DNA from 4 places in the Neobacillus sp. YIM B06451 genome. Region 1 is predicted to be linked to each of the others. Evidence: riboswitches for the same ligand, from Rfam matches in the RefSeq annotation. Region 1 holds a riboswitch; each other region holds the start of a gene.
The links. A riboswitch is a leader RNA that binds a small molecule or an ion and turns the genes downstream of it on or off. The one in region 1 is predicted to bind cyclic di-GMP.

Region 1 (8,941 bases):
TACGATGACCTTACAAAACAGGCTGCCGCTTACCGTGAACTTTCCCTGCTTCTTCGCCGCCCTCCAGGCCGTGAAGCATATCCAGGGGATGTATTCTACTTGCACAGCCGCCTTCTTGAGCGCGCAGCGAAATTGAGCGATGCGAAAGGCGCGGGTTCAATCACTGCCCTTCCGTTCATTGAAACGCAGGCGGGGGATGTTTCCGCTTATATTCCAACAAACGTAATTTCCATTACTGACGGCCAGATTTTCCTTCAATCCGACCTGTTCTTCTCCGGCGTTCGCCCGGCAATCAACGCTGGTCTTTCAGTATCCCGTGTAGGTGGTTCAGCACAAATCAAAGCGATGAAAAAGGTATCAGGTACCTTGCGCCTTGACCTTGCCTCTTACCGTGAATTGGAAGCTTTTGCCCAGTTCGGTTCCGACCTGGACAAAGCAACCCAGGCGAAGCTTGCCCGTGGTGCACGCACAGTAGAAGTGCTCAAGCAGGACTTGCACAAACCGATTGCGGTTGAAAAGCAGGTTATGATCCTTTATGCACTGACACGCGGATTCATTGATGATATCCCTGTCGGCGATATCCGCCGTTTTGAAAATGAATTTTACACATGGCTCGACCACAACCGCAAAGATGTGTTGGACCATATCCGTACGACGAAGGAACTTGCTTCCGATGACGATATGGCTGCTGCAATCAACGGATTCAAAAAGACGTTTGCAGTTTCGGAATAATGGCAATGGCGCTGAGCCCTTCCGGTTTCCAGGCTTTCCTCGTTAAAGGGAGCCTGCATCGTGAAGGGCGCCAGGGCCGGAATATTCTCCAACAATAACAGGCAGGGGCCCACGCGGCTTTCGGCCTTAACTTTGATAAGGGTGGTGAGAACCAGTGGCATCATTACGCGACATTAAATCCAGGATTGTTTCCACAAAGAAAACGAGCCAGATTACAAAAGCGATGGAAATGGTATCGGCGGCAAAATGGAACCGTGGAGTCATGAATGCCAAGTCCTTTGTCCCTTATATGGAAAAGATTCAGGAAGTGACGGCTTCGATCGCGGTTGGCAGCAAGGATGCAAACCATCCAATGCTCCAGTCAAGGCCGGTAAAAAAGACTGGTTACCTTGTCATCACCTCTGACAGGGGGCTTGCTGGCGCTTATAACAGCAATATTTTGCGCCAGGTGTACCAGACAATTAAGGATCGCCATAAATCGAATGACGAATTTGGCATTATTGCAATCGGACGGGTTGGACGGGACTTTTTCATCAAGAGGGGAATGAATGTTGTACTTGACATAGTCGGCATTTCCGACCAGCCATCGTTTGACGATATAAAGGCAATTGCAAGCAGCACGGTGGGCATGTTTTCCGACGGTACATTTGACGAACTGTATATGTATTACAGCCACTACATCAGTGCGATTTCACAGGAAGTAACCCAAAAGAAGCTGCTTCCGTTAACGGATATTTCTGCTTCCACAAAGCTTACATCCTATGAATTCGAGCCAAATGCCGAGGAAATTCTCGAAGTTCTCCTCCCGCAATATGCGGAGAGCCTTATTTATGGAGCTCTCCTCGACGGCAAGGCTAGCGAACACGCTGCCAGGATGACGGCAATGAGGAATGCAACCGACAATGCAAAAGAGCTTATTAATGCATACAGCTTGAAATATAACCGTGCCCGCCAGGCGGCAATCACTCAGGAAATCACCGAGATTGTCGGCGGAGCATCTGCTTTGGAGTAAACGTGCGACACGAATGAGTGGCCAAGGCCTTCCGCTATATTGCCTTCAAAAGGCAAGGGCACGGCCATGGTCCCCGGATTTTTCAGATTGGAGGGAAAACGATGAACACAGGACATGTCCTGCAAGTTATGGGACCGGTTGTTGACGTTAAGTTTGACAGCGGCAACCTTCCGGAAATCTATAACGCAATAAAAATCAGTTCCAAAGCGCGCAATGAATCAGAAGTCGATATCGACCTGACCCTTGAGGTAGCCCTTCACCTTGGTGACGATACTGTCCGTACCATTGCAATGGCTTCCACAGACGGGCTGACACGCGGACTTGAAGTAGTGGACACAGGTGCCCCTATTTCTGTTCCGGTTGGCGATGTAACCCTTGGGCGCGTTTTTAACGTACTGGGTGACTCAATTGACCTGGATGCACCAGTTCCGGCTAGCGCCCGCAGGGATTCCATTCACCGCGAGGCTCCTTCTTTCGAACAGCTTTCGACAGAAGTCGAAATTCTTGAAACAGGAATTAAGGTAGTTGACCTGCTTGCACCATACATCAAGGGTGGTAAAATCGGCCTTTTCGGTGGCGCGGGTGTAGGTAAAACCGTCCTTATCCAGGAATTGATCAATAACATTGCCCAAGAGCATGGTGGTATATCCGTTTTCGCCGGTGTTGGTGAACGTACCCGTGAAGGAAACGACCTTTACCATGAAATGACCGACTCGGGCGTTATTAAAAAGACAGCGATGGTATTCGGCCAGATGAACGAACCGCCTGGAGCTCGTATGCGTGTAGCCCTTACCGGTTTGACAATGGCTGAGTATTTCCGTGATGAACAGGGACAGGACGTTCTTTTCTTCATGGATAACATTTTCCGTTTCACGCAGGCAGGATCGGAGGTATCCGCCCTTCTCGGACGCATGCCATCAGCGGTTGGTTACCAGCCGACACTTGCTACCGAAATGGGTAAGCTGCAGGAACGTATTACATCAACCAATAAAGGTTCCGTTACTTCCATCCAGGCAATCTATGTACCAGCGGATGACTACACAGATCCGGCTCCGGCTACAACATTTGCCCACTTGGATGCAACGACAAACCTTGAACGTAAGCTTTCTGAAATGGGTATTTATCCTGCGGTAGACCCACTTGCTTCGACTTCACGTGCCCTTTCTCCTGAAATCGTTGGAGAAGAGCATTACAATGTTGCGCGCCAAGTGCAGCAGACGCTTCAGCGTTATCGTGAACTTCAGGATATCATCGCGATCCTTGGTATGGACGAACTTGGTGATGACGATAAGCTAGTCGTTCACCGTGCCCGTCGGATTCAATTCTTCCTATCGCAAAACTTCCACGTTGCGGAGCAGTTTACTGGCCAGCCAGGTTCATACGTGCCGGTCAAGGAAACTGTTAAAGGCTTCCGTGAAATCCTTGAAGGAAAATACGATCATCTTCCGGAAGATGCATTCCGCCTAGTAGGCCGCATCGAAGACGTTGTCGAAGCTGCAAAAGGCATGGGCGTAGAGGTCTAAACAAGCCAGGAGGGTGAAAAATGAGGACTATCAAAGTCAGTGTTGTTACTCCCGATGGCCCGGTTTATGACGCCGATGTCGAAATGGTAAGCACGAAAGCACAAAGCGGTGAACTGGGAATTCTTCCAGGACACATTCCGATGGTCGCGCCACTGCAAATTGCCGCCGTTCGGATGAAAAAGGAAGGAAAAACTGAATTGGTTGCGGTAAGCGGCGGATTTCTTGAAGTCCGTCCCGAGAAGGTAACCATTTTGGCCCAGTCCGCGGAACAATCGGATGAGATTGATGTTGAGCGGGCGCTGCGTGCGAAGGAGAGGGCCGAACAGCGACTCCGAGAGCGCCAGCAGGAGCATATCGATTTCAAACGTGCGGAACTTGCGCTTCAGCGTGCCATTAACCGTCTGGCCGTAGCAGAGAGAAGACTGTAAAAACGATATATTAACTAGGACATCCGTCCCCAATATGGAGTGAAAGCTCCGTTTTGGGGGCTTTTTCTTTTCAGAAAAGAACTAGTTGGGTTTTCCAACCATATGAAGTCGTGTATCCATGGCGGGGCTACTCACTGTTGTTCGGGCAATAAATCTCAACCATTTTAGTGGTGAAGAACGAAACAAATATTTTTCTGCATAAAATCAGGTAAATTATGTAACGTTTTCCATTACTCCTCCGACTATTCAATTGCATGACAAAATGAGTGGGAGGAATAAACATGAGAAACAAAAACATATTGATTGCAGGCATTACATTGGCTTTACTTGGGGCGCCTCTTCTGCAAACTACCGATGCGGCGTTTGCTGCTGGAACAAATAAAAATACCACAGCACAAAAAGCAATAGCATCAACCGAGTTATCCGCCAAGCAAGCCGTAAAAATGGCAGCGGATTTGGCGAAAGCATCAGCCTATGTCCAAATGGGGGGGTCCTATAAGGAAGGAGAGTATAAAACGTTTGCCTACAAGGGAACAACGTACCGCTACCTTTCTAGCTCCATCGACACAAAAAAGGAACTGTTGGCTTACTTAAAGAAAACCTTAACACATCATGCGGCCGAAAAGTTCATCAAAGACCGCGGCATAATTGTATATAAAGGGAAGCTTGCCCAGCCTGAGGCAGATGGTGGTTCACTCCTGCAATGGGATAAAGCCGAAGCCCAATTTGTGAGGAATGACAAGAACGTGAAGGTTTTCCGCCTCGTAGTTCCTGTGGGCGATTCAGCTGAAAAAGAAGCCTATATTGTCAGATACAACTACTATCCGTCAATTGGCTACAGAGTAAGCAGCGAGCCGGCACTTGACCTGGATATCCCTTTTAATATTAATCCGGCTTTTGCATTCTTTAAATATCTTCTAGTGGATTCAAATGTATCCAAGCAACAATTCCTGAATCCTTCAACTACCGCCTGGGTCGATGAATTTAAGAAGGGAATTAAAAAGGTTGAGGTCAGAGAAATGAAAGAAGTTGGCAGGTCGAAGGTTCATGTTGAATACAAGGCTAAATTCTTCGTAGAACTTGATGCAGGATATAAAGGATCATTAAAGCCTGGAGAGAATGAAATGTACTTCCTCATTCAGCAAACAGGAGATATGGAATTCAAGATTGCCAGCTATGGCACCGTCCGTCACTTAAAATAATTTAAAAAGGAACCTGTCCGGTTTGGGCAGGTTTCTCCCTTTTGGCTCCCGCTTTCCCCCTTCCTAAAACTATATTGCTATTGCCTCTTAATACCCGCAAAATCCCGTGTAATTGAATAATCCATCGAAAACCGTTTCTATTAAAAATTCCATACGAGGAAATATAATAATTGTTCTTTAAAGCCCATTCGTTCTTTATATGAAAGTATTAGTGGGAGTTTAGGTCAACTTTCTTTTTCCAGCCTTGAATCCAAGCCATAGAAAGGATCCGGGATATTTCATGAAGGCTAATAGAAAAGGTGGTAGGAATTAAACGTTCTTTATTTTGAACAATATTCTTTATATAAATTCTTTATTAAGGTATAATTGGTAAAAAGGTCCACCTTTTATTCGATAAATCACATAAAAAGTCCGAAATAATAGGTATTTATTACCTTTGTAGCAAGTTAATTCATAAATTGGTTTATCTAGTATTTAACCGGGTATTCAATAAACTGAAATGAGGCTATAAACTCAACTAAAAGAGTGTTCGCAATTACATACATGATGATAAAGGCAAACCATCCGAAAGGGTGGGACGCAAAGCCTCGGAGCCTGCTTCCGGATCACTTCCGGAATGGCCGTCCAGCTGCCAGAAACCTTTTTCTGGCAGCTTTTTGGTGTTTTAAACTATTTTTTAATAATAATGGGGTCAAATTTTACTTCCATTATTAAATACAAGGGCCCAACGAGGAGGTGTTACGTAAAGAGTTGGTGAATATTCGGTTATTTTTGATCAATAACATAAATTAAAGGGCAGGAGGGTTATTATTTGAAAAAGATTGTAGTAAGAAACGCTGCAATATTTCTATCAGTACTTCTAATGATTTTTAACATTCTTCCTATGGGAGCCGCGTTCGCAAAACAAGGGGGAGGAGAAGACAATAAAGGAGAAACTAAAACTTTCGTCCTCAACGTATCAAACCTTGTGGCGGGAAAATATAAAGATCTTGATGGTCCACTGGAAATTACCGTGGAAACTGCGGGGAGTGCAGGAGATTGGAGATGGACCTCCAACCTTGACATACAGAGCATTCTAATTGGACAAACACCATTAAACGGTTTTAGTGGTGGGAAATCAGGTATCCTGCCTGAACTTGTTGGGAACGAAATTACCAGCATTACGTTTTCTTATGTTGTAAAAGAAAAAAATAACGGTGGCGGCCAGGGAGATAACCAGAATCCTGGTAATGGAAACAACAATGGCCAGGACGGTAATGGGAAGAACAAATATAAGGTCAATTTGATAAAAGGCTGCAACCCATTAGCTGAAGGTACTTTCTTTATTCTGAATGACGACAAAAATACTAGAATCAATCTTACCAAGGGAATGAATGAACTCGATATTGAGCTTGCCGATATCGCTAAGGTAGGAGTTGTCCTAAAAGGCGGCAAAGAATTGACTTTCAATAAAGATGAAGTTCTTGTGGATTCGCCAAAAAATGAAAATGGCACGATTGTTTTTAAAATTGAATGTAAAGATAACGCCGGAGCGGCAGTTAAACTTGTTGTTAAAAATTGCGTTGGAGCTTTTGACCAAGCGTGGTTGCTTCTAAATGGTAAAAATCCAATTGAGTTTACGTCCTTAAGCAATCTGATGCTTGTCCTGGATGAAAATCCCGATGACATCGTGGGCATCAGGTTAAAAGTAGGCGACAACACAACAGACTACTTGCTGGCTGATGCAAAAGTAACAAAAGAAACCGTTAACGGCGTAATCGTAATTAAAATCCATTGCAATGAAAAGCCTCCAGTTGAAAAACCTGAATTGACAAAAGTCAAGGTTGCCCTTAAAGGCTGCATTGGATTGGTGGATAGCGCATGGCTGATTCTTGCAAATGGTGAAGAACTTAAGTTCACCTCACTTGGAAAGCTACTTCTTGAACTTGAAGGGAATGTGGCTCTCGAAGGGATTACTGGAGTAAAGCTGAAGGTTGGAGATAAAGAGACAACTTATTTATTAACGGATGCCAAGGTAACGAAAGAAAAGGTTGACGGAAAAATTGTCATAACGATTAATTGCGGAGAAAAGCCTCCAGTGGAAAACCCTGAATTGACAAAAGTAAAGCTTGTTGTTAAAGGCTGTATTGGACCTTTCGATAAAGCGTGGCTTCTTCTTACCAACGGAAAAGAGGTACAATTTACTTCGCTTCTAAGCCTCCTACTGACCCTGGAAGAAGGAGTTAAGCTTGAAAATATCGCCGGCGTGAAGCTGCAAAACGGGGATACAACCAAAACGTACTTGTTGTCTCACGCAAATGTTACGGAAGAATCAATAAACGGCACAATCACAATAAAAATCAATTGCGGACAGGACCAGCCTCCAGTTGTGCCTGCCATTACCAAAATCAAGGTAGTGATTGAAGGCTGTATCGGACCGGTCGAGAAGGCTGTTCTTGTATTGAAGAATGGAACAGAAGTAGATTTCAATTCGGATACCCTCGATCTTTTGCTGAATCTGGGCATCAATGACATTGAAGGCTTCAAGCTGACAGTGTACGGCGAGGTAAAAATGATCAAACTGGCCGATTTGGCAGCTAACCTGGTCACATTAAAAGATGGGCTTTTAACCGTCAAGCTTGACTGCGACCTTGCGGAAGGCGGCAATGCTTTTACGAAAATTAAGCTTGATCTTTCAAACTGTATCGGAACTATCACAAAGACGGTTGTAGTTTTGAAAAATGGTACAAAAATTGAGGTACAGAACAATTCAATCGATCTCAAAGCTGCTCTGGCGATTGACTTAATCGATAAGATTGAACTGACAGTAAATGGAGAAGTAAAAACGTTCAAGTTATCAGATTTACCTGATGCATCCAAAATAGTTGCGGAAGGATTACTAACAATAAAGCTCGATTGCCCTGCGGCTCCGCCAGCGGACAACGGTGGTGGTGGAACAACCCCTCCTGGAGACAATAGCGGCGGTGGCGGCGGTACGACTCCACCAGCTCCACCAGTAATTGTTATCCCGGAAAACCCAACACCGGGCGGTCCAATCGTTGAGGCAAAAGAACTTGCATGGATTAAACTTTTGGCCAGTGGATGTGTAAACATCGGCGCCAACGGAAAAATCCTTTTGAATAATGGCCAAGCCATTAACTTCACATTCGGGGAAAATGGCGCCATTGTGGACGTAAACCTGGATATGAGTGAGATCAATGGTATTGAAGTCCTGTTGAACGGAACACCGACAATTTTCACAATGGACAAGCTCCAGTCAACTAAACAGGACCAAATTTTGAATGTAGTTATCCAATGTGAATCTTTAACCCCACCTCCACTACCTGCTGACCCAGGCACTGGCGGCGGAACTGACCCTGGCACCGGCGGCGGAACCGACCCTGGAACAGTGGTCGATCCTGAAGACCCTGCAACAGGCGGGGAAAGCGATGAAAATCCTCCTGTAAATATTGGCGACAATGAAACACCAGGAGGAAATGTAGGCGGATTTGACGGTTCGCTTCCGCAAACTGGTGAGTCCAGTCCGATGCCATACTACTTCATTGGCATGCTGCTTGCGATTGCTGGATTTGGGATACTGCGCGCAGGCAAAGTGCGAAGCTAAATAACATGGGAGGGAGGAGGATAAACTCCTCCCTCTATTTTTAAAGATATGAATGATTAAAATATGTCTAGCTCCAGCGTCCAGCGCCTAGTGTACTTCGGTCCCCTCGCTACGATAAGTCAACATCGATTCACTTACGTTCATCGTGTTTCCTTTATCTCCATCGGGGCCCTCCAGTCCATACGGCGCTAAACGGACGCTTACGCTTTTCTATAAGGAGTTGCAAATGAAAAAGACGGCTGCAATTTTACTGATTTTAATAGGGTGCGGATTTCTCTTGTTTCCGGTGTCCAGCAGAATGTACAGTGAATATATGCAGGAAAAACTTCTTAAGGAATGGGAGCCTTCAGGCCAAGCTTCGGCAGCTGCTGGGAGTTCCGCTGCTGAACATTATCGTGGCCTTGATGAAGTTTTTTCAGCGGGACAAGATTTTGGCGTAG
Region 2 (8,941 bases), on a different contig from region 1:
CGGTTCCATTGTCTACAAGGAAATACACTACTTCATCTATGGCTTGGTAGCTTCCTTCTAAGTCATTAAAATATGCAGAAAATTTCTTACTGGTATCCAATGCTTCTTTATTCCACTCGGCCATTTCTTTTGTCGCTTTCTTAAATTGTCGTGTGTTTGGATCTTCAAGAAAACTCCGCCCTTCACCTTGACTGATTGTAAGTACTCCATTTTCTTGGCTAATACGCAAGTAGGAGTCTTCTCCCAGTTCATCATCCCATAAATATAACTTCAACTCATTATCTTTTGAATCTTTTACTTCCATATTAAAATGGAAAGGTTCTCCTGTAGAAGCTTTTTGCTGCTTGGTGAATTGAACAACTCGATCTTCTGCTTTTTTAATAACATAGTATTCTTCTTCGTTTGACCATTTTCCTACCATTTGGTCCACCATAATTTCTTGTGCTGCAAGTTTTTTCTTCTCGAATTCCGTTAAATTAGAGTTTTCCTCTATTGACCATTTTATGTCCTTTGTTTTAGTTTTTCCTTTTGTAACCTGTGTGTCATCTGAAGAACAAGCAGTTAAGCCCATAACCAGTGCAATGCCTAAAACCCATACTTTTTTCATAGAAGTTTGCCTCTTTTCCCTCAATAGTAGTAACGTATAGTGAAAGCAGAACAACCCTTAACCTATTTCTATATATTGTATCGGTAAATTTCCCCATTTTGTTTAGCCAATAATATGAAAAAAAAGGAAATTTGGTTATCTAATAGTAGTTAAATGTACATTAATTAATTCCTAGATCAACGCATCCTTAGTTGAAAGATCAACAAAAAAATACCTGAGAATCATTTCTCAGGCAGTTTTTATTTGATTGTTGTTATAACTTTAATCATATTATTGAATGTTTCTTCAAAATTTCGAATCTGCAGATGGAACCTTGATGGTCGTTTTAAAAACATCTTCCTTTATTATTCAACTGCCCCGTTTATTCAATAAGGAGTTCAACAAAAAAGGGCGGAAGTCCTTCCAGGAACATCGCACCCGTTAGTTCAACAAGGGTTCTATCTTTCCCAATCATCAGGAAACAAAAGCCATATTGCTGGATCTAAACAGCACAATAAATGATGTTAATCGCATTAAAAATGAGCACTAAAACAGTGCTCATTTTTTCAATATATGAAGTTGAAAAATCCCCACATTAGAAACAATAATACAATTGGTAAGATTATAAATGCTACGCTACTTTTACTTTCTGAAAATCTTTTAATTAACCATTTATCAACAATGGCATATAACAAGGCGGCTAACATTCCATAAAGAGCGAACATCCTTTCTTGAAAAAATAGCCCGTTTGCTAATCCGAAAATCCCAAGGATTACAACATATAACCAATCATGCTTTTTAAAGAATTTATTCTGTAAAAATTCAATGCCAATTGAAACGATATTTCCGTATATCAAGACAACAACCCCAATATAAAACAGGAAAATAATAACCCATTGAAAAAATTTGTTACCAGGCTTATATACTTCACCCGAAGTATCTTGCAACAAACCATAAGATGCCAAAATGATTGAAAAAACCAACATAGTGGCAAAAGTCGTTATTAATTTTCTTTTGATGAAACTTCCTATTCCAGTTTCAATATTCTCCTCCAATCTTAACCCTCCTTTTCATAATCTTATCTTTATTTATTCATCTTAAAATAAAATATCCTTCATTTTCTTTTCTTCTAACTCCAATTATTTTAATAGCTTTTTATTGTTCCGTTTTTTCATGGCCCATCTTTACTTTCACCCTAAATTTATATTTAGGGATAGTTTGTCCAAGTCAGTTACAAAAATCCTTATTCAATATTACTGCACCTTTAGCTTAATAAGGAATTCAATAAAAAGGTGCCTTAATCCTTCTTGGATCAAAGCACCCGTTTGTTCAATAAGAAAAAGACTTCTATCTTTATTGAACCCCTTATATTTTCAACTTAATCTAATTCAATTGTATGAGCAGTTCGTTTTGCCGTCTCTTCGCCGAATAATTTGCTAACCACATGTAACGCCATTTGAATTCCTGCGGAAATACCTGCTGAAGTAATAACATTTCCTTCATCTACATACTTAACTCCTCTAATAACTTCTACTTCTGGGAAACTTCTTTCTAACAAATTTAAAGCTACCCGATTTGTAGTCGCTTTTTTTCCGTTAAGAATTCCAGCTTGGGCTAAGAAAAATGCTCCAGTACACACAGATGCTACTATTTTGTCTTTGTAATTTTCAATCCAAGTTATTATTTCTTTATTACTCTCTACTAACTTTAATGCTTTTAATGGACCACCAGGAACAATAATGATGTCAAATGTTGGTGCATCAGAAAAACTATAATCAGGCTTTACTTTTAACCCGTTATGTACCGTTATTTGCTTTCCATCATGAGAAACTGTACTTACCATAAAAGGTTTATCCTCTAAATTGTTAGAGAAGAGTTTTTTTACATCATTATCATTATAAGTAGTTAAGTTAAAAACTTCATAAGGACCAGTAAAATCTAAAGCATCTACATAATCAAATAACAGGATACCTACATTAAATTTGAGCATTTATTACCCCTCCTCAAAATTACTATACCCCCCTATAGTATAAATAGCAATTATTAATTTTTCTTATTAAACAAAACTGCCCGTTTGTTCAATAAGGATTTCAACAAAAAGGTGCCTTAATCCTTCTAGATCAAAGCACCCGTTAGCTTAGTAAAGTGTCCCCTTAAATTTATTTGGCTTGGTTACATAAGCTTCAATTATAAATCCACATTCCGTACAAATGATGTATTCAACTTCCGACCCAGTACTCACTTTAGTGAATGGATATATAACTCCAGTTCCACTGTGCTTACCTTTTCCTAGCTCTTTTCCGCCACATTTCGGACATTCATTTACTTGTGCCGATTGTTTCATTTAAAAATCTCCTTTATTTATATTTTATTTGAATTCTATATTCCGTTAATCGAGTTATATAAACCTCTGCATTTTATGTACGAATTAGAAATTTTAAAGTTCAACTATTAATCAATCCTGCCCCGTTAGTGAAACAAAAAAGAAGTTGCCATAACAGCTGTCTTTTTTTAGTTGTTCACTTGATGTTTTGATGAAAGTAATCTTCACATATGAAACTTCCTTCGTTTTTTAAATACGCTTTTATTTCAGTCATCCCTTTAAGCTTTGGATAACGCACTTTTATAAAAACAACCTCGTCTCCCTTGATTTCCTTACCACATTTAGTACACTTAGGATCTTCTCCAAACATTTATATCACCTCTAATTAAATCTTGTTTTTATTCTTATTACGTATTTTTTATACGATTTTTCTTCATTACAGGAATGGCTGCCCCGTATGTTCTATAAGGAATTCAACAAAAAAGGCCGTTAATCCTTCCTGGATCAACGCACCCTTTAGCAATAAGAAAACACACCCTCCAATAAGGTCTCTATTTTTCAAGAAGTAATTCAATTTATTATGTTCATTTATGCAATACGCTTAAAATCTTTACTTAAAGAAGACCGTTTTAATTTCTTTGTTTTTATTAAATATCTAATATCAGATAAATTATCATAGGACAATTGGATGTAGAAGTAATTAATAAATTCGAGTATAGCGAAAATATAAATAAATCCGCTGATCAGCAATCCATTAATTGGTAGACTGGGATATTTAACAAGTATATCGATAACAAATAAAATGATAGAAAAAATTATTATACTTACGTTTATTGCTTTCAATTTCCACAACAGTCTAACAGTTTTGATTGGAGTTATAGATTTATTTTCAGTAATTAGACACTTCCATTTGGAATGCCAATAATAAGTTCCTTGCATAAGGATAAACTCCAATAAGAAAAAGGAAATCCAAAAAGAAAGCAGTGAAAATAATTGCAGTTCAGGATATGTGTAATTAATATAGAAACTAAGAGGTAGGAACAATATTATTGCAAATCTTTCCCCTGTATATAAATATTTTAACCTACTTTCTAATACACTTTTCATAGTCAGATCCTTTCTAGTAATGTTCGCCTTCCCAATCCTATTATATATGTTTAATCGAATAAAAGTTTTCATCAACCTTTCTTATTCAACTAAACTGCCCTTATGTTGAATAAGATTTGCTTTATTTTTAACATAAATAACCAAAAACCTAATTTCTATTTTTAACAAACCATCACATAGTAATTAGCATACGAATTCCCAAGTTGGCAATAACTTCGGTCACTCTGCTAAAAGGGGTGCGAATTCGAGTGCTAAAACGCCATAAAACGTACAAAAATCCCTTATATATCAATAAAAAGATGGAGTCCAATTCAGTTGCGAATTGGACTGCTAATTTGTGTGCGAATTAAGTTTTTGTACTCGAACCCGTTACATTTTTGAGCAGGGTTTCTTTTTTATGGATTAGTTTTTTGCTATTGGCAGCGAGCTGTGTCAGCTGTCCGTCGAATTGTTGGATACTGACCTTTATGTATTGTCGCCAGCCGGTTTCTTATTGCAACTAAACTATCGAATGAAGCAAAACGAAACCATGAAATCTGAATCGGAATTAGATGATTTTAGGATAAATTGGTGATTTTTGTTGGAATTTATTTGAAGTTTGTCGAAGGGAAGTTAAACCAATCAACTATTGTTTAAATTATAATAAAACTGGAAAGAGACGATGTATCAATATTTAAGTGGCCACGAAAATATGATCCGTCATCGTCACAAATAAGGTTGAAATGAGTGGAAATTTGTATGACTTATCCAGTTGGATTATCGACTCAACCAACCAAATTTTTGGGGAAGCATTGAAGTGTAGCCTTAATTTGGACACTTGGGCTGCATGGAGCTACTAGTGTAACCGGCCCTCTTAAAAATATTTTTTAAGGGGAGAAAATGATGAAAAAAACTGGCTTCAGAAATGTGTTAAGCAAAAAAGCACTAAGCGCGGTCACTGTACTTGCTATTTCCGGACTTATTCCAACAAGTTTTGCGATTGCTGGGGAACTAGAAATTAAAGCGGAATTAGTCGCTTCATCAACTGATGTATCTGTTGAACAAGGGGCATCCAAGAGCTTCAAACTTTCAGTAAAATCGGATGGGAACATGACGGACGCTTATGTTACTGTCCCTACAAGGTTTGTTATTAGCGCAAGCGGTACTTTTACCCAAGAAAACCTAACTAAGGTACACCTGTATGCCAAAGATATGGAGGTTAAGGTAGACGCAGAAGTTCAAGTAGACCCTAACTTACAGCCTGGAAACTACACATTTACCTTCAAAAAAAATGAGGTAAAAATTGAAAATACAAATCAAACAGGAGCAAAGCTAGATAATGAAAAAGACGACCTCATTACTTTTGTTGTAACTAAAAAGCAAGTAACTGATACGACAGCTCCAGTTGTCACTGCGACTCCTGACAGACCTGCAAATGCTAAGGGCTGGTATAACGAGGATGTGACCGTAACTTTCACCGCTGCCGATGAGGAAGGTGGCTCTGATCTGGACGAGAGCTCGGTTTCTGCACCTGTTACAGTTTCTGAAGATGGTAGACATACTGTTACTGGGTATGCTAGAGATAAAGCCGAAAACGAGGGTTCTAAAAGTATTACGATTAATCTAGATAAAACAGCTCCAACCATTTCGGGATCTGCTGACCGAGAGGCAAATGAACATGGCTGGTATAATGATGATGTAACTGTTAGCTTTTCAGCAAGCGATGAAACCTCAGGAGTAGCAGACTATACGAAGGAAGTGTTACTGTCTGAAGGTGTGAATCGATCAGCAGAAGGTACTGCAATCGATAATGCCGGTAACTCAAGTTCTGCAATAGTTTCGGGCATTAATATTGATAAAAGGAAGCCAGTTATTACTGTTGAAGATGGTGGCACTTACACACTAAATCAAGTTGTGACTTGGTCAGCAACCGATACATTGTCCGGACTTGCAGACGAAGATAAAACTGGAACAATCGATACGTCTAAGGTTGGACCGCAAACGGATACAATAACTGTCACGGACAAGGCTGGAAATACTACAGAGGTGACGATAAGCTATACCGTTGTTTACAATTTTGGCGGGGTTCTTCAGCCAATCAAGGATGGTTCAATATTTAAAGCGGGCAGCACCGTTCCGGTTAAATTCCAATTAACTGACGCCCAAGGTAAGTTTATTTCAACTGCCAATGCAACTATTCATTATGCAAAAAGCAGTAACCAAGTCTTCGGGGATAACCTTGAAGCGGTATCAACTAGCGCGGCTACTTCCGGAAACAACTTTAGATATGATTCATCCTCAAATCAATATGTATTTAACTTGAGTACAAAAGGTTTAACTGCAGGTACTTACCAACTTACAATTACGCTTGATGACGGAACAAAGCAAAAAGTTGTTATTGGACTGAAATAATCTCATTCTCATGGAGGCTGACCAAAAAGATCGTTTAACGACGACTCTTTTGGGCGGCCTCTTTTTTCATTCGTGTGGAACAAGTTGTGCGTCGGTCAGCTACTTGTTGGCTGCTGACTTAGTGCGTTGTCGCCAGCCGTTTAACGGCTGGCTTTTTCCAAAACAATAATAACCCCCTTCAGCAATCACTTGCCGAAGAGGGTGAATTTCTTCATTATTATAGGAACAATCCTACGATCGTACCTGTTAGGACTGAGCCTAGTGTTGCGACGAATAATACTTTTAATCCAACTTTGGCCAGTCGGCTTGCCTGTTCTCGGTTGATGGCCTGTACGGTTCCGAGGACAATTCAGTTGGAAGAGAAATTAGCGAAAGAAACGAGGAATGCTGAGACGATCCCGACGGTTTTCGGGCTCATTTCAGGAATGATTTTCATGAAATCAAGCATGGCGACGAATTCATTGGCAGCTACCGTTCCCATGATGGAGCCGGATCTGAAAATCTCTGATGCCGGGATTCCCATTATGAAATCGACTGGGGCAAAGACATAACCGATAATTTCCTGGAATGTCATGCCTACCAAGTTCTCTAAAACAAAACTGATCATTGCCAGCAATCCAATGTACGTAATGAGCATCGCCGACAATTAATGCTGTTTTTCCTCCGATTAATGCACCGTTCCCGATTGAATCGAACAGTGATTTCTCGGGGATCATTTCTTTAATTTCAATTTCTTCATCTTCCGCTTTTCTTTTGAATACCGGGTGTTACTTTGCTGGAAATATTAAATGCTAACATCCCGTTTTTGGAAAATGGTAAATGTGAGTAACATGAAAATTACATAATAGACTGATAATGTTAGCAAGGAAATTGGCAGTGTAACATCCTCAAGAATTTTGTCTTGAAGCGCATACACAGTTAAATCCATGTGGGGAAAAATTAGGAATTTAGCCCACGTATATTTTTCTGCCAGCATGACAATCAGGCCGCCAAGAGTTGAAGAAAGGAACAAAACAAATATCCCGATTCCAACCGCCAAGGCCTGGCTTTTAAACAATGTAGACAGCATGAAGGATATTGTAATAAAAACCAAAAGGCTTGGCAGGTAATATAGGACCTTCAAGAAAAACTGCGGTCCAATTTCAGCTATTTTTCGCCCGCCTTCAAGTGTAAATTCGAAAAATTTGGCGGTGAACTCACCGGTGCCAAAGATAAGCGAGCCTGCAATATAACCTGAGACAATGAGAACAATAACAAGCAGTAACGAATAAATGACCGCTGAGAGATACTTTGACAAAAGGATTGCCCATCTTTCATGTGGCCTGATTAGCAGCTGTTTGATTGTCCCATCAGAAAACTCGGAGGATACAATGGCACTGCTGACGATTACAGCAAAAAGTGTAACAAGCGTAGTGATGCCATACACAGTCTGATTCATAAAATGCCAATTGCTCATTGCATTGGGATTAATATTCTCATCCAGATACTTTTGTTGTTGCTGTAAATCCGCCATCATCCATTCTTTTTCTTCTTCAGGTGCCGTTTTTAAATCCTGCTCCAATTGGTTCACACGGGCTTGTGTTTCCTCACGCCAATTTTTACTAGGTTCCTCTGTGAAATTTTTCTGAAGGATGCCACCAAGGACGACAGCAATTAAGATAATAACCATATAAATCCAACTGGATTTCTTTCCAAAAATCTTTCCTATCTCATTCTTAATTAACAAGGACACTATTCTTTACCTCCTGTTTCCCTTTGCAGTTAATTCGAGGAATCGATCTTCAAGTGAAGCGGTGACTTGGTTAATGGCATATACACTAATATCATTTGTGACTAATATCCTATTCGCTACGGCTATCTCTTCTTTTTCTAGGTTTATAGAAAATTGGTCTTCCCCTACTATCTTCATTTCATTTCCTAAATCGTTTTCCCTCAAAAGCTGCATGGCTGCTTCCAGGTTATTAACCACGAATAGAACAGTTTGTACGTTTTCACCTTCGTCATGGAGTTGATTAATTGAAGAAATATGAATCAATTTCCCCTGTTCAATAATGGCAAATCGATCACACATCAGCTGCATCTCAGACAATAAATGAGAGGATACGAGGACGGAAATGCCTTCTTTTGCAATGGACCTCAAATATTCCCGGAACTCTCGGATTCCCTGGGGATCGAGCCCATTCGTTGGTTCATCTAGGATTAATAATGATGGATTATGTAACAATGCCTGTGCGACGCCCAATCTTTGCCTCATCCCAAGTGAATAGGTCTTAACCTTCTGGTGGATGGCGTGTTCAATGCCGGCAAGCTTTATGACTTCTTGAATCCGCTCTTCGGTAACTTTGGTTTTCGCCATATTTGCATAGTGCTTTAGATTTTTATATCCGGTTAGGTATTTATAGAATTCTGGATTTTCAACAATTGCACCAATTTCACTCATCGATTCTTTAAATTGAGTGTCCAAATTAAAACCATTTACAATGACATTTCCTTTGGTACGCCCTATCAGGCTAACAATCATACGGATAATAGTC
Region 3 (4,400 bases), on a different contig from region 1:
AATAAAGGGGGAAGTTTAAGGTGAAAAAGAAGGGAACGTTATTTCTGGCATTATTGCTTACCGCAATCCTCGTATTGGCCGGTTGCGGAGGTACAGACAGTTCAAAATCGGGTTCGAATGGCAAGGAAGAAAAGGATACTTTCAAAGTAGGGCTTGAGGCCGGCTACGCTCCTTTTAACTGGTCGCAAAAAGACGATTCAAATGGTGCTGTCAAAATTTCGGGATCATCTGAATATGCTGGCGGCTATGATGTGGAAATCGCCAAGAGAATCGCCGATGGACTCGGCAAAGAACTCGTTATTGTCAAAACAGAATGGGATGGCCTTGTACCGGCATTGACTTCCGGCAAAATCGACGCGATTATTGCAGGAATGTCACCAACGGAAGAACGTAAAGAAACAATCGACTTTTCGGACAACTACTATAAATCGAATCTTGTAATGGTTGTAAAAAAAGGAAGCAAGTATGAAGGAGCGAAATCAATTAACGATTTCAAAGGTGCGAAGGTAACTGCGCAGCTGAATACATTCCATTACTCCGTCATTGACCAAATTGAAGGCGTAAAGAAAGCAACAGCGATGGATAACTTCCCGGCAATGAGGGTCGCGCTTCAATCGGGCATCATAGATGGATACGTTTCTGAGCGTCCTGAAGCTGTGAGTGCTTCAGCCGCGAACGAAAACTTTGCGATGGTCGAATTCGAGGATGGTTTCAAAACATCCGAAGATGACACAGCGATTGCTGTCGGACTTAAAAAAGGAAGCGGCCTGAAGGACAAAATCAATGAAATCCTGAGCGGCATTTCCGAAGAAGACCAAACAAGCATCATGGATGAAGCAATCAAGAACCAGCCGGCGGCAGAATAGAGATAGATTTCGGTGGAAACCGGCTGTGTCTTGCATACAGCCGGTTTCATGATGAAATGGAGGAGGAGAAGCATGAGCATCGAATGGATTGTAAAGATCGTATCGGAAAACTGGGAGATGTTCCTGCGCGGAGCCGGCACAACGCTATGGATTGCGCTCGTTGGGACAATTGCCGGAGCAATTATCGGCTTGATTGCCGGCATCATCCGGACGATTCCTGTTCCTGAACGGGGACTGAAAAAGATTGTATTGGCAATCGTTAATTTTCTTTTATCGGCATATATTGAATTTTTCCGCGGTACGCCAATGATTGTCCAGGCAATGGTCATTTATTACGGCTCCGCATTAGCATTTGATATTAATATGAATGTCATGATGGCGGCACTTATTGTTGTATCGATTAATACCGGAGCTTATATGGCGGAAATTGTCCGCGGTGGAATTATATCAATCGACAAAGGCCAGTTCGAGGCTGCCCAGGCAATCGGGATGAACCATATCCAGACGATGGTCAACGTCGTCTTGCCGCAGGTTGTCCGCAACATTTTGCCGGCAACGGGGAACCAATTTGTCATCAATATTAAGGATACATCCGTCCTTAACGTTATCTCGGTATCTGAATTGTACTTCCTGACAAAATCGGTAGCGGGCAACAATTTCCGTTATTTCGAGTCATTCTTTGTAGCGTGTGTCCTTTATTTTGTCATGACATTTGCTGTAACGAAAATCCTTCGTTATTTTGAAAAGAAAATAGAAGGGCCGGATAGCTACACGGTTGTCGGCGAGGATATCCAGCCTGCGAGATAATAGCTGCAGAAAGGAGGAGAACGTATGGAAAAAGTTATTGATATCCAGCATTTAAATAAGTCCTTTGGAAACCATGAAGTGTTAAAGGACATTAACTTTTCGGTTAATAAAGGGGAAGTCGTGAGCATTATCGGTTCATCCGGGTCCGGCAAATCGACGCTCCTTCGCTGTGTAAACCTACTGGAAATGCCGAGCGGCGGCCAAATCATTTATAAAGGCGAGAACATTCTTGATGACAAGCATGACCTGTTCCTTTACAGGAGAAAGCTTGGCATGGTGTTCCAGCAATTCAATCTGTTCAACAACCACAACGTCCTTGGCAACTGCGTGGTCGGGCAAGTAAAGGTGCTTAAGCGCTCAAAGGAAGAAGCTGAAAAAGTCGCCCTGAACTATTTGAAAGTGGTCGGTATGGATAAATACATTAATGCCAAACCGCATCAATTGTCCGGCGGGCAAAAGCAGAGGGTAGCGATTGCAAGGGCCTTGTCAATGGAACCGGATGTCATGCTGTTCGACGAGCCAACTTCCGCGCTTGACCCTGAAATGGTTGGCGAGGTTCTCAAGGTTATGAAAGATCTTGCCGAATCAGGATTGACGATGCTGATTGTTACACACGAAATGGAATTTGCCCGTGAAGTTTCCGACCGGGTTGTCTTTATGGATAAAGGGGTTATCGCCGAGGAAGGAAGCCCTGAGCAAATCTTCAGCAATCCAACCCAGGAACGGACAAGGGAATTCCTGAAAAGGACATTAAAACAGTACTAAATCGACATCCTCGGGCCTTTTCTCCTATTATTCTAGAAAAAAATTCAAAAAATTTGGATAATAGTTGCAAATAGTTATAAAGTCCTTGTATAATTATGACATATACTAAAATAGACCCAGGGGCAACTTATCTGAAAAGATAAGAACGCAAAGCTAAAGGGGCTAAAGCAGGAGTACTGCCATGCCAGCCAGTTGCATTAAACAAGTCCCTCTTCTATTATTGGGTCTTTTTTGTTGGACTTTCTAAACAGTTGGAGGGAATGGGGATGTTGAAAAAAGTATTATCAATTTTTTTCACGGCTGTCCTGATTTTTGGATTGGGCTCACCGGCTTTCGCGAATGAAGAGAAAGATGTAGCCAAAGCGGTCAGTTTGATTGAAAAGACCAATAATGAAATTTACGAAAAGGTTGAAAAAGCAGTAGAAAAGGCAGACAAGCTGCAAGCCCAGTATCTTGAGGATATTAAAAAACTTCAAGAAGGCGACACTGGAACGCATGAAAAACTAACGCAAAAATACAATGAAAAATTAGATAAAATCATTTCGGATATTTATGAGGAAACGCTGAAAATGTCGGATAAAACGATTGCGAAGGCCGCGGAATACGGAGTAATTGCCGAATGCAGCTGGGTACTTGTCCGTTTTGCTGATAGAGAAGTGTGGATTGACCCAATCCGTATTGTAAAAATATATCCATAATACTAAATTTTATTGAATGAATTATTTGAATACTATATGATAGAAGTAACTTTACGAGTCTAATATTAAAGATAGACTCGTTTTTTTTGTACAATAGGGGGTGGTCTATTTGGCTTTTACTATTGGGAAAAAGGGAACTGCATTGGAGAAAGTTTCACTTGAAGCATTTGATATTAGCCTTCTTGCACGTGGGGATGGAACTGAATTCATGGTCTCCAATATAACAAAAAATAATATTCTCTATATTTACCCTAGCGACTCCCCAAATGTAACGGAGTTTATTTATATTTTGGACGGCCACCTAATCTGCGAACTAAATGGGGAAAAAATAGAACTTGGTCCAGGCGATTATTTTACCGCTACTAATTTAGAGGAACCCATTCATTTCTCGACTATAACAAATGTAGTGTATCTATGGGTTATAACTGAACCAACTTTTTATCAATTAAGTGAGAGTTTAAACAGCTTAAAGAGTATTGTTGAAGAGGTTGAACGAAAGGATAAGTATACAAGCAAACATAGCAATAGAGTTACTGAGTATGCAATGAAAATTGCCAAAAAGCTTATGTTCCCAAAAGACAAGCTCGAAAACTTATATATTGCTTCGATATTGCACGATATCGGAAAAATTAATATACCTACCGAAATTTTAAATAAACCCGATAGGTTATCGAGTGAGGAGTTTGCCTTTATTAAGAAGCACCCGGTTGATGGGGCGGAAATGGTGAAGGACCTCTACTATGAAGATACCCCCACTATAATCGAACAGCATCATGAAAGGCTGAATGGGAGCGGCTATCCCCATGGCCTAAAAGGGGATGATATCCTTTTGGAAGCACGAATCATCGCGGTGAGCGATTCATTTGATGCTATGACCGAGGATCGGGCCTACCGCAAAGCCTATGATATCCAATATGCTGTCAATGAGTTAATCAGCATGGCTGACACCCATTATGACAGGAAAGTCGTTGAGGCGTTTGTTGAGATTTTAAAAGAAGAAGGGCGCCTGGATAACGAAATGCTTAAGGTAAAATGAAAGGAATCAATCGATGGTGATTGATTCCTTTTTTATTTCAGCCAAAGTTTACAGATTAAAGGCTGTATTTCTGTGCCTCCCTAGTTAAAAGCAGTTGTTACTGTAGCAGAACGCCGTTAACATACAAACCGCCTGTTGTGGATACTTCCTCGACGGACGTTACAATATGTCCAGAGTTTCCAGGGTACACATCACCTACAGCAGGGATTTCCGGGTTTTCAATATCTG
Region 4 (8,941 bases), on a different contig from region 1:
AATGGTATTCAGGATTTGCGCCGCGTATAGGTTGCCAAGTGAATACGAAGGGAAGTAGCCGATGCCGCCAAATGACCAGTGGACATCCTGGAGGACGCCTTCCCGGTCCGTTTCTGGCGTGATTCCAAGGTATTCCTCCATCTTCCTGTTCCAGATGGAAGGAAGTTCATGTACCTCGATTTCGCCGGCCATGAGCGCTTTTTCAATTTCATAACGGACCATGATATGCAGGTTATACGTCAGTTCATCCGCCTCGATCCTGATAAAAGAAGGCTCCACAGTGTTAACCGCCCGGTAGAAATCTTCCTCGCTGACAGCTCCAAGCTGCTCTGGGAAAAACTCAACCATCCTTGGGTAAAAATAGCTCCAGAACGCCCTGCTGCGGCCAACCATGTTCTCAAGGAAACGCGACTGGGATTCATGAATGCCAAAGGAAGTCCCACTTGCCAATACGGTACCTTCAAATTTCGGGTCGATGTTCTGTTCGTAAATACCATGTCCTGCTTCATGGATTGTTCCGAAAAGCGCGGAGCGGACATTGTCTTCAAGATACCTTGTCGTCAATCGGACATCGCCGATCGTGATGCTTTGCGCAAATGGGTGGACGGTTTCATCTAGCCTGCCCGCTTCCATGTCAAAACCGATGATTGGCAAAATGAAGCGGTTGAATTCCTTTTGCTTCTCAACATTGTATTTCTGGCTGAAAATCTCCGAATTTGTCTGGTTCGGCGATTTCTTGATCCGCTCCAAAAGCGCGACGCTTGTGTCCCGCAGCCTTGCAAAAAGTGGGTCTAGCTTGGCCACCGTCAGTCCTGGTTCAAATTCATTGAGCATCGCATCATATCGATGGTTTTCATAACCGAACAACTCGGCGAATTTCCGCCTGAACGCAACAATTTTTTCAAGGTACGGAGCGAAATGGCCGAAGTCGTTGTGCTCTCTCGCGTGCTCCCACGCGTCATTCGCTTGGGCTGTCAAAATGGCGAATGCTTTAAAGTCCTCAGCGGGAATCCGCTTTGAACGATCATATTGTTCCTTCCGCTCGCGAACCTGTGCAGCTGTTACTTCGTCAAGTTCAGCCGATTCAGATGTCAATTCCTCAAGCAGCCTGCCCATCTCTTCTGAAACGGACAGCTTAAACGCTTCCGTCCGCAACGTGCCAATCGATTTGGCGAACTGGGCGCGCCCTTTTTTCGGTGCCATTACTTTCTGATCCCAATCGGCAAGGCCTGATATACTTTGGAAATGGGTAATTTTTTCGTCAAGTGCTTTAAAATCTTCAATTGCTTTCTGTCTATCCATTGATTTTCCCCCCTTTGAAAATTGCCGCCCTTAAAGGGTGGGCCGCTTCCCCATTATACCCGTTTTCTCTCTCCCATCCAAAAATTAGCTTAAATTTTCAAACTACTTTTTTATACAAAAGGAACCATTAAGTCCGTCTTTACGTAGACAAAACGCTAAAATTTCTGTTTCTTCCTATATAAAAATACAAAATTCTACAATTTTCTCCCAATATTGTCGAATATTATGTATACTAGGAACGGACAACTTTGGAAACAGCTCTTCCTATAACCTCAAACAAATCATCAAAAAGGCAAATCCCCTGAAAAGGGGTGGCGCAAAACTATAGGGACTAAGGCGAAATGCTATGTTAGCCAGTTGCTGGATTCGGAAGCGTGTAAATCTATTCAGTGCGCTTTTATTAAGGGGTGGATCGTATGTTGAAAAAGCTGAGTGAAATTAAGCCGGGAGACATTCTGAACGAAAATGTATATCTGGATCAGCTGTTAATCTTAAAGAGGGGCATGTCCCTTTCTCCTATTTTTATCAAAAAGTTAAGGGACCTGGGGATTGAAGAAGTGAACATCATTCATCCTTCTTCCTGGCATGAAGGAACAGCAAGCCATCCCCATAGCCTGAATGATATGAAGAATTCAAAAATGCATATTGAACAATTTTTCAATCTACTGGTGACCATTGGTACCGAAAAAAGATATGGACACCTTCTGTTTGAAATAGATGACCTTAATTTTGCCGAGACGATGTTCATCGGTATTATGAGAGATCGAACAATCTCTTCCCTTTTTTATGAAATGAAGGAATATGACACACTTACTTGGCAGCATTCCTTTGATGTTTTTCTATTAGGAATCCTCCTTGCCAAAAAGATTGGCCTGCGAAACCTGGAGGAGATTGCTATTGGCTATTTGCTGCACGACTTCGGAAAAACGAACATCACTAAAAAGATTCTTGATAAACCGGGTAAACTTACATACGAAGAATTCACGGAAATGAAAAAACATACCATTTACGGGCACAGGTTGCTGACGGAGAACGGATTTTCAGAATCGATAGCTGCTTGCGCCAAAAGCCATCACGAGCGCCTTGACGGATCCGGTTATCCAGAAGGCCTTGAAGCAAAAAATTTGGACATCCCGATGAGGATATTGATGATTGCCGATGTATATTCCGCCCTTACCCTCGAACGGCCGTACCGGCTAGCATACTCACCCCAAAAAGCCATCCAGATTCTGCTCGAGGATGAGAAATGCTACGACCTTGATATTCTCCTCCAATTTATCGATTTGATGAAAATCTATCCCGAGGATGCAGTCGTGAAGCTCTCAAATAACGAAAGAGCAACTGTAGTGAAAGTCATCGATGCAATACCGACCCTTCCCATTATCCGGACTGAAACAAAACGGGAAATTATCAAGCTTCCTGTTGACCACTCATTGACGATTAAGAGGATGCTGAAATGGAAGAAGGTGAATTCCGCTCTTTTATTCGAGTCTTACACAGATGCTCTCCTCCATGGAAGAAACACTCTCGCGTATGATTTATTCTCTGAGCTGACGGAGCATATGAGAATCGAAGAAATGTACGAAGAAGTCATCGGCAAATCCATGGACCGGATCGGTTCTCTTTGGGAAGAAGGCAGGATTTCTATTGCACAGGAACAGTTAGCGTCTTCCGTTACCATGGAACTGTTGGAAGAGCTTTCATTGAAAATTCCCCAGTCCGGGGATAACAATTCCGGAACGATTATCCTTGCCGTGCCTGGAACAGAGCAGCATATCATTCCACTCGAAATGGCGGCCGGCATCATAAAGCTGTATGGATTTAACATCCATATGGTATATGCATCGGTTCCAGATTCCGTACTAGCCTCTCTCATTGCCGATAAGCAAGCAATATGTGTTTGTTTTTCGGTAACAATGGATGAGAATATACCTTGTCTTATCCGGACCTGCGAAAGATTAAAGGAACTCTTTCCTGGGATACCCATCATAGCCGGCGGGCGTGCCGTCCAGGGCAAAAAAATAAAGTCTGCAGATCTAATTGCCAAAACGGTCCTTGATGCGGTTTCCTTTATGAAAACACTCAACTCTTCCAAGGTGTCTTAAAAGGCTGCCCACAAATTAAGAGTCATTTTACCCTGGGCTTAATGAAGGTATAGTTAGAAAGTGTGTTTTTCGGGTAAAAATAAAGAAACAAGTGTGGGAGGAATCATCGTATGTGGATTATTTACTTAAGCATAGGCGCTATCATCCTGTCACTGGCATACCTAGGGTTTGTCGCCTTTAAAACATTCAAGGAATCAAAACCGGCAATCAACAGACTGAATGAAACGATCGCAAGGGTTCAGCAAAAAGCCGATACGCTAAAAGTTGAATCGGACCAGCTGACGAAAAGCCAGCAGGAAATTGTCTCGGACATCGATTACAAAAAAGAGGCTGTTTCCTATACTACGGATGCTGCAAAGGATACCCTTGCCACTTTTAAAAAGCTGGTGAAAATCCGGCCTATAGCAAAGTTGAAAAGGAAGAAGTCCAGGACGCCCGCTTATTGATTTTTCCAAAACCCGCCCACTATTGGCGGGTTTTTATCATTATTTCCGCTCCGTTCATCCATACTAAAGATGAGGAGGGAAGCCCGAAGATGATAAAAGCAGTCATACTGTCAGCTGTTTTAACTTTATTGCCAGCTAGCCATCACACGTTATTCATCGAGTCTGACGGACAGCTCATCACTGTCATTCACCGTGAGAATATAACCCTTCTCCCAGTTCCGGGCAGCGCATTTCCAGACCCAAACAAAGTCTCAAATTTATTGGACAGCCTAGAAAAAGAAGTGGATGCTCCACCCGAAAACGCCAAAATCGATGGATCCGGAACAATCGTTCCCGAAAAGGCCGGCAGTAAGCTTGATCGCGAAAAGATGGAGGAGATTTTGTATTCGTTTATTTATTCCGGAAAACCTTTGCGGACCGAAATACCGACCAAAACGATCTATCCCGATGTTGACAGCGAGTTGCTCGACCACATTCGGACAAGGCTGATCGGCCGCTATAGGACTTTTTATAATGGAGGCAATAAAGAACGCGCTCATAATATCAAGCTAGCCACTGAAACGCTGAATGGCAAAGTCGTTTTCCCCGGTGAAACTTTTTCCTTTAATAAAGCGATTGGAAAAAGAACAGCGGAGCGTGGGTATATGAAAGCCCCTGTCATCGTGCGCGGAGAATTATCCGAAGGGATTGGCGGAGGAATTTGCCAGGTTTCCTCAACCTTGTTCAATGCGGCGGACAATGCCGGCATGTCGATTATCCAGCGTTATTCGCATACAAAGGCTGTAACCTATGTCCCCTCAGGCCGTGATGCGACAGTCAGCTGGTACGGGCCCGATTTTGTTTTTAAAAATCCGTATAGCCAGCCTGTGCTAATACGGGCCAATGCGTATGGGAGCACATTATCAGTTACCATGTACTCTGCTCCGAACATTGCATTCAAGCCGCGGAGCATCCCCGGCGCCCCTGCCATCCTGCCTGAGGAAACAACGTTCAAGAATTCGGGACGATAAGTTCGCTTGTGGAAAAATCGGTTAGGATTATAAAGGGACATAAAAAAACCAAGGCTACGCATTGGAATGATGCGTATGCCTTGGTTATTCTTATTAAAAAAGTTACCCACTGCTGAACGATTTCGTTTTGCGTCTAGCAATAACACATAAAGGGCCAGATGCGTTTTTTAAAAAAACTTCAATTCCTTCAATGCCTGTTCTAGGTTGCTGTAGATGGATATTCCCTGCAGATTGATTCCCAGATTGATGAATGTCTGGCTAAGCTCGCCTTTCATCCCGGTTATGACAGGCTTTACGCCAAGAAGATTGAGGGAACGGATAAGCTTGAAAAGAACCTCAATACCGATCAAATCCACTTCATAGACTCCGGAAAGGTCGATGACGAGCGTTTCGATCCGCTTTTTTACACACGTATCAAGGGAATCGACAATCAATGTTTCCGAACGCATTTCATTGATTTCACCAATAAGCGGCAGAACAGCGAGCTTTTGCGAAATCGGTACAATCGGAACGGAGATTTTCAAATAAAGCTCCCTTGATTCCTGAAGGAGTTTTTCGGCATTGTTCGTAAATGAGGTGCTGAAACCGTGGACCATGTTATTGAAAATATGGTCGGTTTCCATGATGATATCCAGCAACTCCTCATTGTTTATTTGAATATTCCTTCCCTCTTCAAGCAAAAAGGACCAAATGACATTTTTATAAACTGTCACTCCTTTGATGGTCCTTCCAAGATTCCCCCCATTTTCCACGGACTTGGCACCAATCAGTTCCCCCCACTTAAAGGCATGGTCCTTTACATCCTTATCTTTCAGGCTATTCAGGACAATTTGGACAAGCTCCCTGAATTTTTCGGTCGTCTCCTCTTTCTGCTCTTCATCCTGAAAGCGGAAGTTGTAGAAGGAAAGCATCTCCGATAAGAGTTGTTCTGTAATCCTGTCAATATTGGCCTCAATTTTTTCGCTAAAGTATTTTTTCAATTGATCAAGTTCCATTTGGCGTTTTCTCCTAAAAAATTTGGTTAAATTGACCATACCATTTTCCTTGCCTGATGCAAAGCGGGGAGTTGCTAATTGGACAATTTTCCTGAATTCACAGTTCATTTCCTATGTTTGATGCCTCATGCTAGGGGTAAATGTAACAAAGAAATGACTTGATGAAACGGAGGATGATGAACAATGGAAAAGGATCATGCGGTCCATAAGGATGGAGATTTTGAGCCATCGAAAGTAGATGACGTCATCGACCGGATTGACGAAGGCAAAATGTACGATAAACTCCAGGATTTCAATGAATTTCGATCATACCTGAGCAAGCGGATTGAACTAGGCAAGCGGATCGGGATGAATGAGGAAGAATTGGCAGTCGCTGCCCAGAAGGTTGCGAATTACCTTGCCAAGAACGCCGCACCGCAGAACCGCGAGGAAGCGCTCCTGATGGAACTGTGGCAAGTTGGTAATGATGAGGAACGCCATATGCTAGCCCACATGCTCGTGAAGTGGGCAGAATAATAAGGATTACTTTCAGCACCGGCTTATTTCGAAGCCGGTGTTTTTGGTTTTAGGGGATGGTTACTATTTGTAGTAGGTCACGGCAACCGAGTCGCTTAGTTTCTGGTGTATGACAAAGATTTGGGGAAGAACTGTAAAGGTGTCGCTCAAATCCCGTTGAGTGACAAAGATTCGGGCAAAACCCGAAAAGGTGTCCCTCAAATCCCGTTGAGCCACAAAGATTCAGCCAAAACCTGAAAAGGTGTCACTCAATTCCAAATGTGCGACAAAGATTCAGCCAAAACCTGAAAAGGTGTCGCACAAATTCCGTTGAGCGACAATGATTCGTTCAAAACCCGAAAAGGTGTCGCTCAAATCCAAATGTGCGACAAAGATTCGGCCATAACCCGAAAAGGTGTCGCTCAAATCCAAATGTGCGACAAAGATTCGTGCAAATCTCGAAAAGGTGTCACTCAAACCCCGTTGAGCGACAAAGATTCAGCCAAAACCTGAAAACGTGTCGCTCAAATCCAAATGTGCGACAAAGATTCGTGCAAATCTCGAAAAGGTGTCACTCAAACCCCGTTGAGCGACAAAGATTCTTTCAAAACCCGAAAAGGTGTCACTTAAACCCCTGATGAGTTTTACCAACCCCTTTGTTTTACTCAGAACCGCACTAGTTACTATCCCCTCCCCTTTAGTTTTCCAATTTGGCACAGGAATGTAGAAAAATCGTAACATTACGCCGATTTTTCCACCATGCCCACTCTTATAATTAACTTATAGAACATCATGATTATGTTGCTTTCCACTAGGACGAATCATGGAACAAATACTAACGTGAAGCATGGTGATGAAAATGCAAGGAATGGGACATCCACATGGAATGGGACATCCGCATCGCGGCGGGCATCCTGGAGGACATCCGGGCGGGCATCCAGGGGGACACCCCGGTGGCCATCCGCATAATATGGGGCTTGGGCCGGTAATCGATTACAATGAAAACCCCTTTATCGTTATTTGGGAAGTGACACGGGCGTGCCAGCTTAAGTGTGTACACTGCCGCGCTGATGCACAGCTTAAGAAGGATCCGCGGGAGCTGACACATGAAGAAGGCATAAATCTGCTCGACCAGATTTATGACATGAACAACCCAATGCTTGTTTTTACAGGCGGCGACTGCATGATGCGCGAGGATTTATTCGAGCTTGCCGATTATGCTGTTAAAAAAGGCATTAGGGTGTCGATGGTTCCAAGTGCGACGGACAATGTGACAAAGGAAAAGATGCAAAGGGCGAAGGAAGTCGGCCTATCGCGTTGGGGATTCAGCCTTGACGGCCCGACACCTGAAATCCATGACCACTTCCGCGGGACGCCTGGTTCATTCGATTTGACGCTTGAGAAGATCAAGTACCTGAATGAACTTGAAATGCCGCTTCAAATCAACACAGTCATATCCCGTTACAACTATGATTCACTAGAGGAAATGGCAAAGCTTGTCGGTGACTTGAAAGCCGTTATGTGGTACATTTTCTTGCTTGTACCTACAGGCCGGGGACAGGAAGACAAGTGCATTACTCCTGCCGAGCATGAGAAAGTGTTCCGCTGGCTATATCAACTGAGCAAGACCGCCCCTTATGATATTAAAACAACCGCAGCCCAGCATTACCGCCGTGTCGTCCTTCAGGAAAAGGCCCGGGACCAAAAGATCGCAAAGGGTGAAATCCGCTACGAGGATACAATGACGATGGACCAGGAAGGTATCATCGACGGGCTCAAGCGCGCTCCAAAAGGTGTGAATGACGGAAACGGCTTTATCTTCGTCGACCATATTGGCGATGTGCTGCCAAGCGGCCTCCTTCCAATCCCGGTTGGAAATGTTCGCGAAAAACCACTGGCAGAGATTTATCGAAATTCAGAAGTGTTGAAAAACCTCCGCAGTCCCGATAAATATAAGGGCAAATGTGGCGTGTGCGAATACAACAAGATTTGCGGCGGCTCACGTTCTAGAACATATGCCGTGACAGGAGATTACATGGAAAGCGAGCCATATTGCGTTTACATCCCAATGGCGATGCGAAAGAAAGAAACTGCAAAATAATTGCGGGAACCAAAACTCACCTATTGGAAAACATGGATATGCAAATCAAAATGAGTGCCAACTTGGCATGCTTAAATAGATGTACCGCAAACTAAACATTGATAATAAGAGCCTGTATCTTTAATTACCAAGTAATTGTCGATACAGGCTCTTTTTCATTTTTAGTCTTGGGGAGGACGCATCTGAAACAATTCACAAATCAGAGTTAGAGTCGCATAAACCATATTAGATTATCTCCATTAATTTTCATAAATATGGTAATATTGGGTAAACAATTCCTAATTCAACTCCCTCAGTTTAATTCCTTAAGTGGTTATTTTAAAATGTTAAAAATCAGAAGTCGACAATGCCATTTTTCGGTAAGATTATAAATTGGAGGGATTGTATGAAAACAAGGAAACGATGGGTATTTGGAATTGTAATTATGGTTGTGCTGATCTTCCTTGCGTTTACAAATCCTAATGAAAAAGATTATTATAATTTTATC

Region 2: another riboswitch for cyclic di-GMP. It lies ahead of RB160_RS23655 (PxKF domain-containing protein); the one in region 1 lies ahead of RB160_RS11895 (LPXTG cell wall anchor domain-containing protein).
Region 3: another riboswitch for cyclic di-GMP. It lies ahead of RB160_RS19520 (coiled-coil domain-containing protein); the one in region 1 lies ahead of RB160_RS11895 (LPXTG cell wall anchor domain-containing protein).
Region 4: another riboswitch for cyclic di-GMP. It lies ahead of RB160_RS02985 (HD domain-containing phosphohydrolase); the one in region 1 lies ahead of RB160_RS11895 (LPXTG cell wall anchor domain-containing protein).

What each region holds. Positions count from the first base shown of each region.
Region 1 covers NZ_JAVFKJ010000005.1:180,004-188,944, reverse strand. Annotated here, with positions in the region: gene atpA (F0F1 ATP synthase subunit alpha) at 1-732, shown strand, start outside; gene RB160_RS11915 (F0F1 ATP synthase subunit gamma) at 887-1,744, shown strand; gene atpD (F0F1 ATP synthase subunit beta) at 1,846-3,267, shown strand; gene RB160_RS11905 (F0F1 ATP synthase subunit epsilon) at 3,288-3,695, shown strand; gene RB160_RS11900 (DL-endopeptidase inhibitor IseA family protein) at 3,977-4,897, shown strand; cyclic di-GMP riboswitch class I at 5,442-5,533, shown strand; gene RB160_RS11895 (LPXTG cell wall anchor domain-containing protein) at 5,709-8,501, shown strand; gene RB160_RS11890 (class D sortase) at 8,728-8,941, shown strand, end outside.
Region 2 covers NZ_JAVFKJ010000026.1:7,272-16,212, forward strand. Annotated here, with positions in the region: gene RB160_RS23625 (hypothetical protein) at 1-607, opposite strand, end outside; gene RB160_RS23630 (hypothetical protein) at 1,153-1,641, opposite strand; gene RB160_RS23635 (DJ-1/PfpI family protein) at 1,965-2,576, opposite strand; gene RB160_RS23640 (transcription initiation factor TFIIIB) at 2,724-2,930, opposite strand; gene RB160_RS23645 (Fe3+ hydroxamate ABC transporter substrate-binding protein) at 3,106-3,279, opposite strand; gene RB160_RS23650 (general stress protein) at 3,498-4,016, opposite strand; cyclic di-GMP riboswitch class II at 4,793-4,875, shown strand; gene RB160_RS23655 (PxKF domain-containing protein) at 4,896-6,407, shown strand; gene RB160_RS23660 (nucleoside transporter C-terminal domain-containing protein) at 6,757-7,044, opposite strand; gene RB160_RS23665 (ABC transporter permease) at 7,192-8,139, opposite strand; gene RB160_RS23670 (ABC transporter ATP-binding protein) at 8,146-8,941, opposite strand, start outside.
Region 3 covers NZ_JAVFKJ010000015.1:14,209-18,608, forward strand. Annotated here, with positions in the region: gene RB160_RS19505 (transporter substrate-binding domain-containing protein) at 21-866, shown strand; gene RB160_RS19510 (amino acid ABC transporter permease) at 939-1,673, shown strand; gene RB160_RS19515 (amino acid ABC transporter ATP-binding protein) at 1,698-2,438, shown strand; cyclic di-GMP riboswitch class I at 2,550-2,638, shown strand; gene RB160_RS19520 (coiled-coil domain-containing protein) at 2,705-3,136, shown strand; gene RB160_RS19525 (HD domain-containing phosphohydrolase) at 3,246-4,172, shown strand; gene RB160_RS19530 (hypothetical protein) at 4,270-4,400, opposite strand, start outside.
Region 4 covers NZ_JAVFKJ010000001.1:613,417-622,357, reverse strand. Annotated here, with positions in the region: gene RB160_RS02990 (carboxypeptidase M32) at 1-1,302, opposite strand, end outside; cyclic di-GMP riboswitch class I at 1,584-1,667, shown strand; gene RB160_RS02985 (HD domain-containing phosphohydrolase) at 1,719-3,407, shown strand; gene RB160_RS02980 (DUF948 domain-containing protein) at 3,518-3,853, shown strand; gene RB160_RS02975 (VanW family protein) at 3,850-4,863, shown strand; gene RB160_RS02970 (STAS domain-containing protein) at 5,031-5,858, opposite strand; gene RB160_RS02965 (DUF3243 domain-containing protein) at 6,042-6,374, shown strand; gene RB160_RS02960 (hypothetical protein) at 6,438-6,590, opposite strand; gene RB160_RS02955 (hypothetical protein) at 6,648-6,830, opposite strand; gene RB160_RS02950 (TIGR04053 family radical SAM/SPASM domain-containing protein) at 7,324-8,454, shown strand; gene RB160_RS02945 (hypothetical protein) at 8,840-8,941, shown strand, end outside.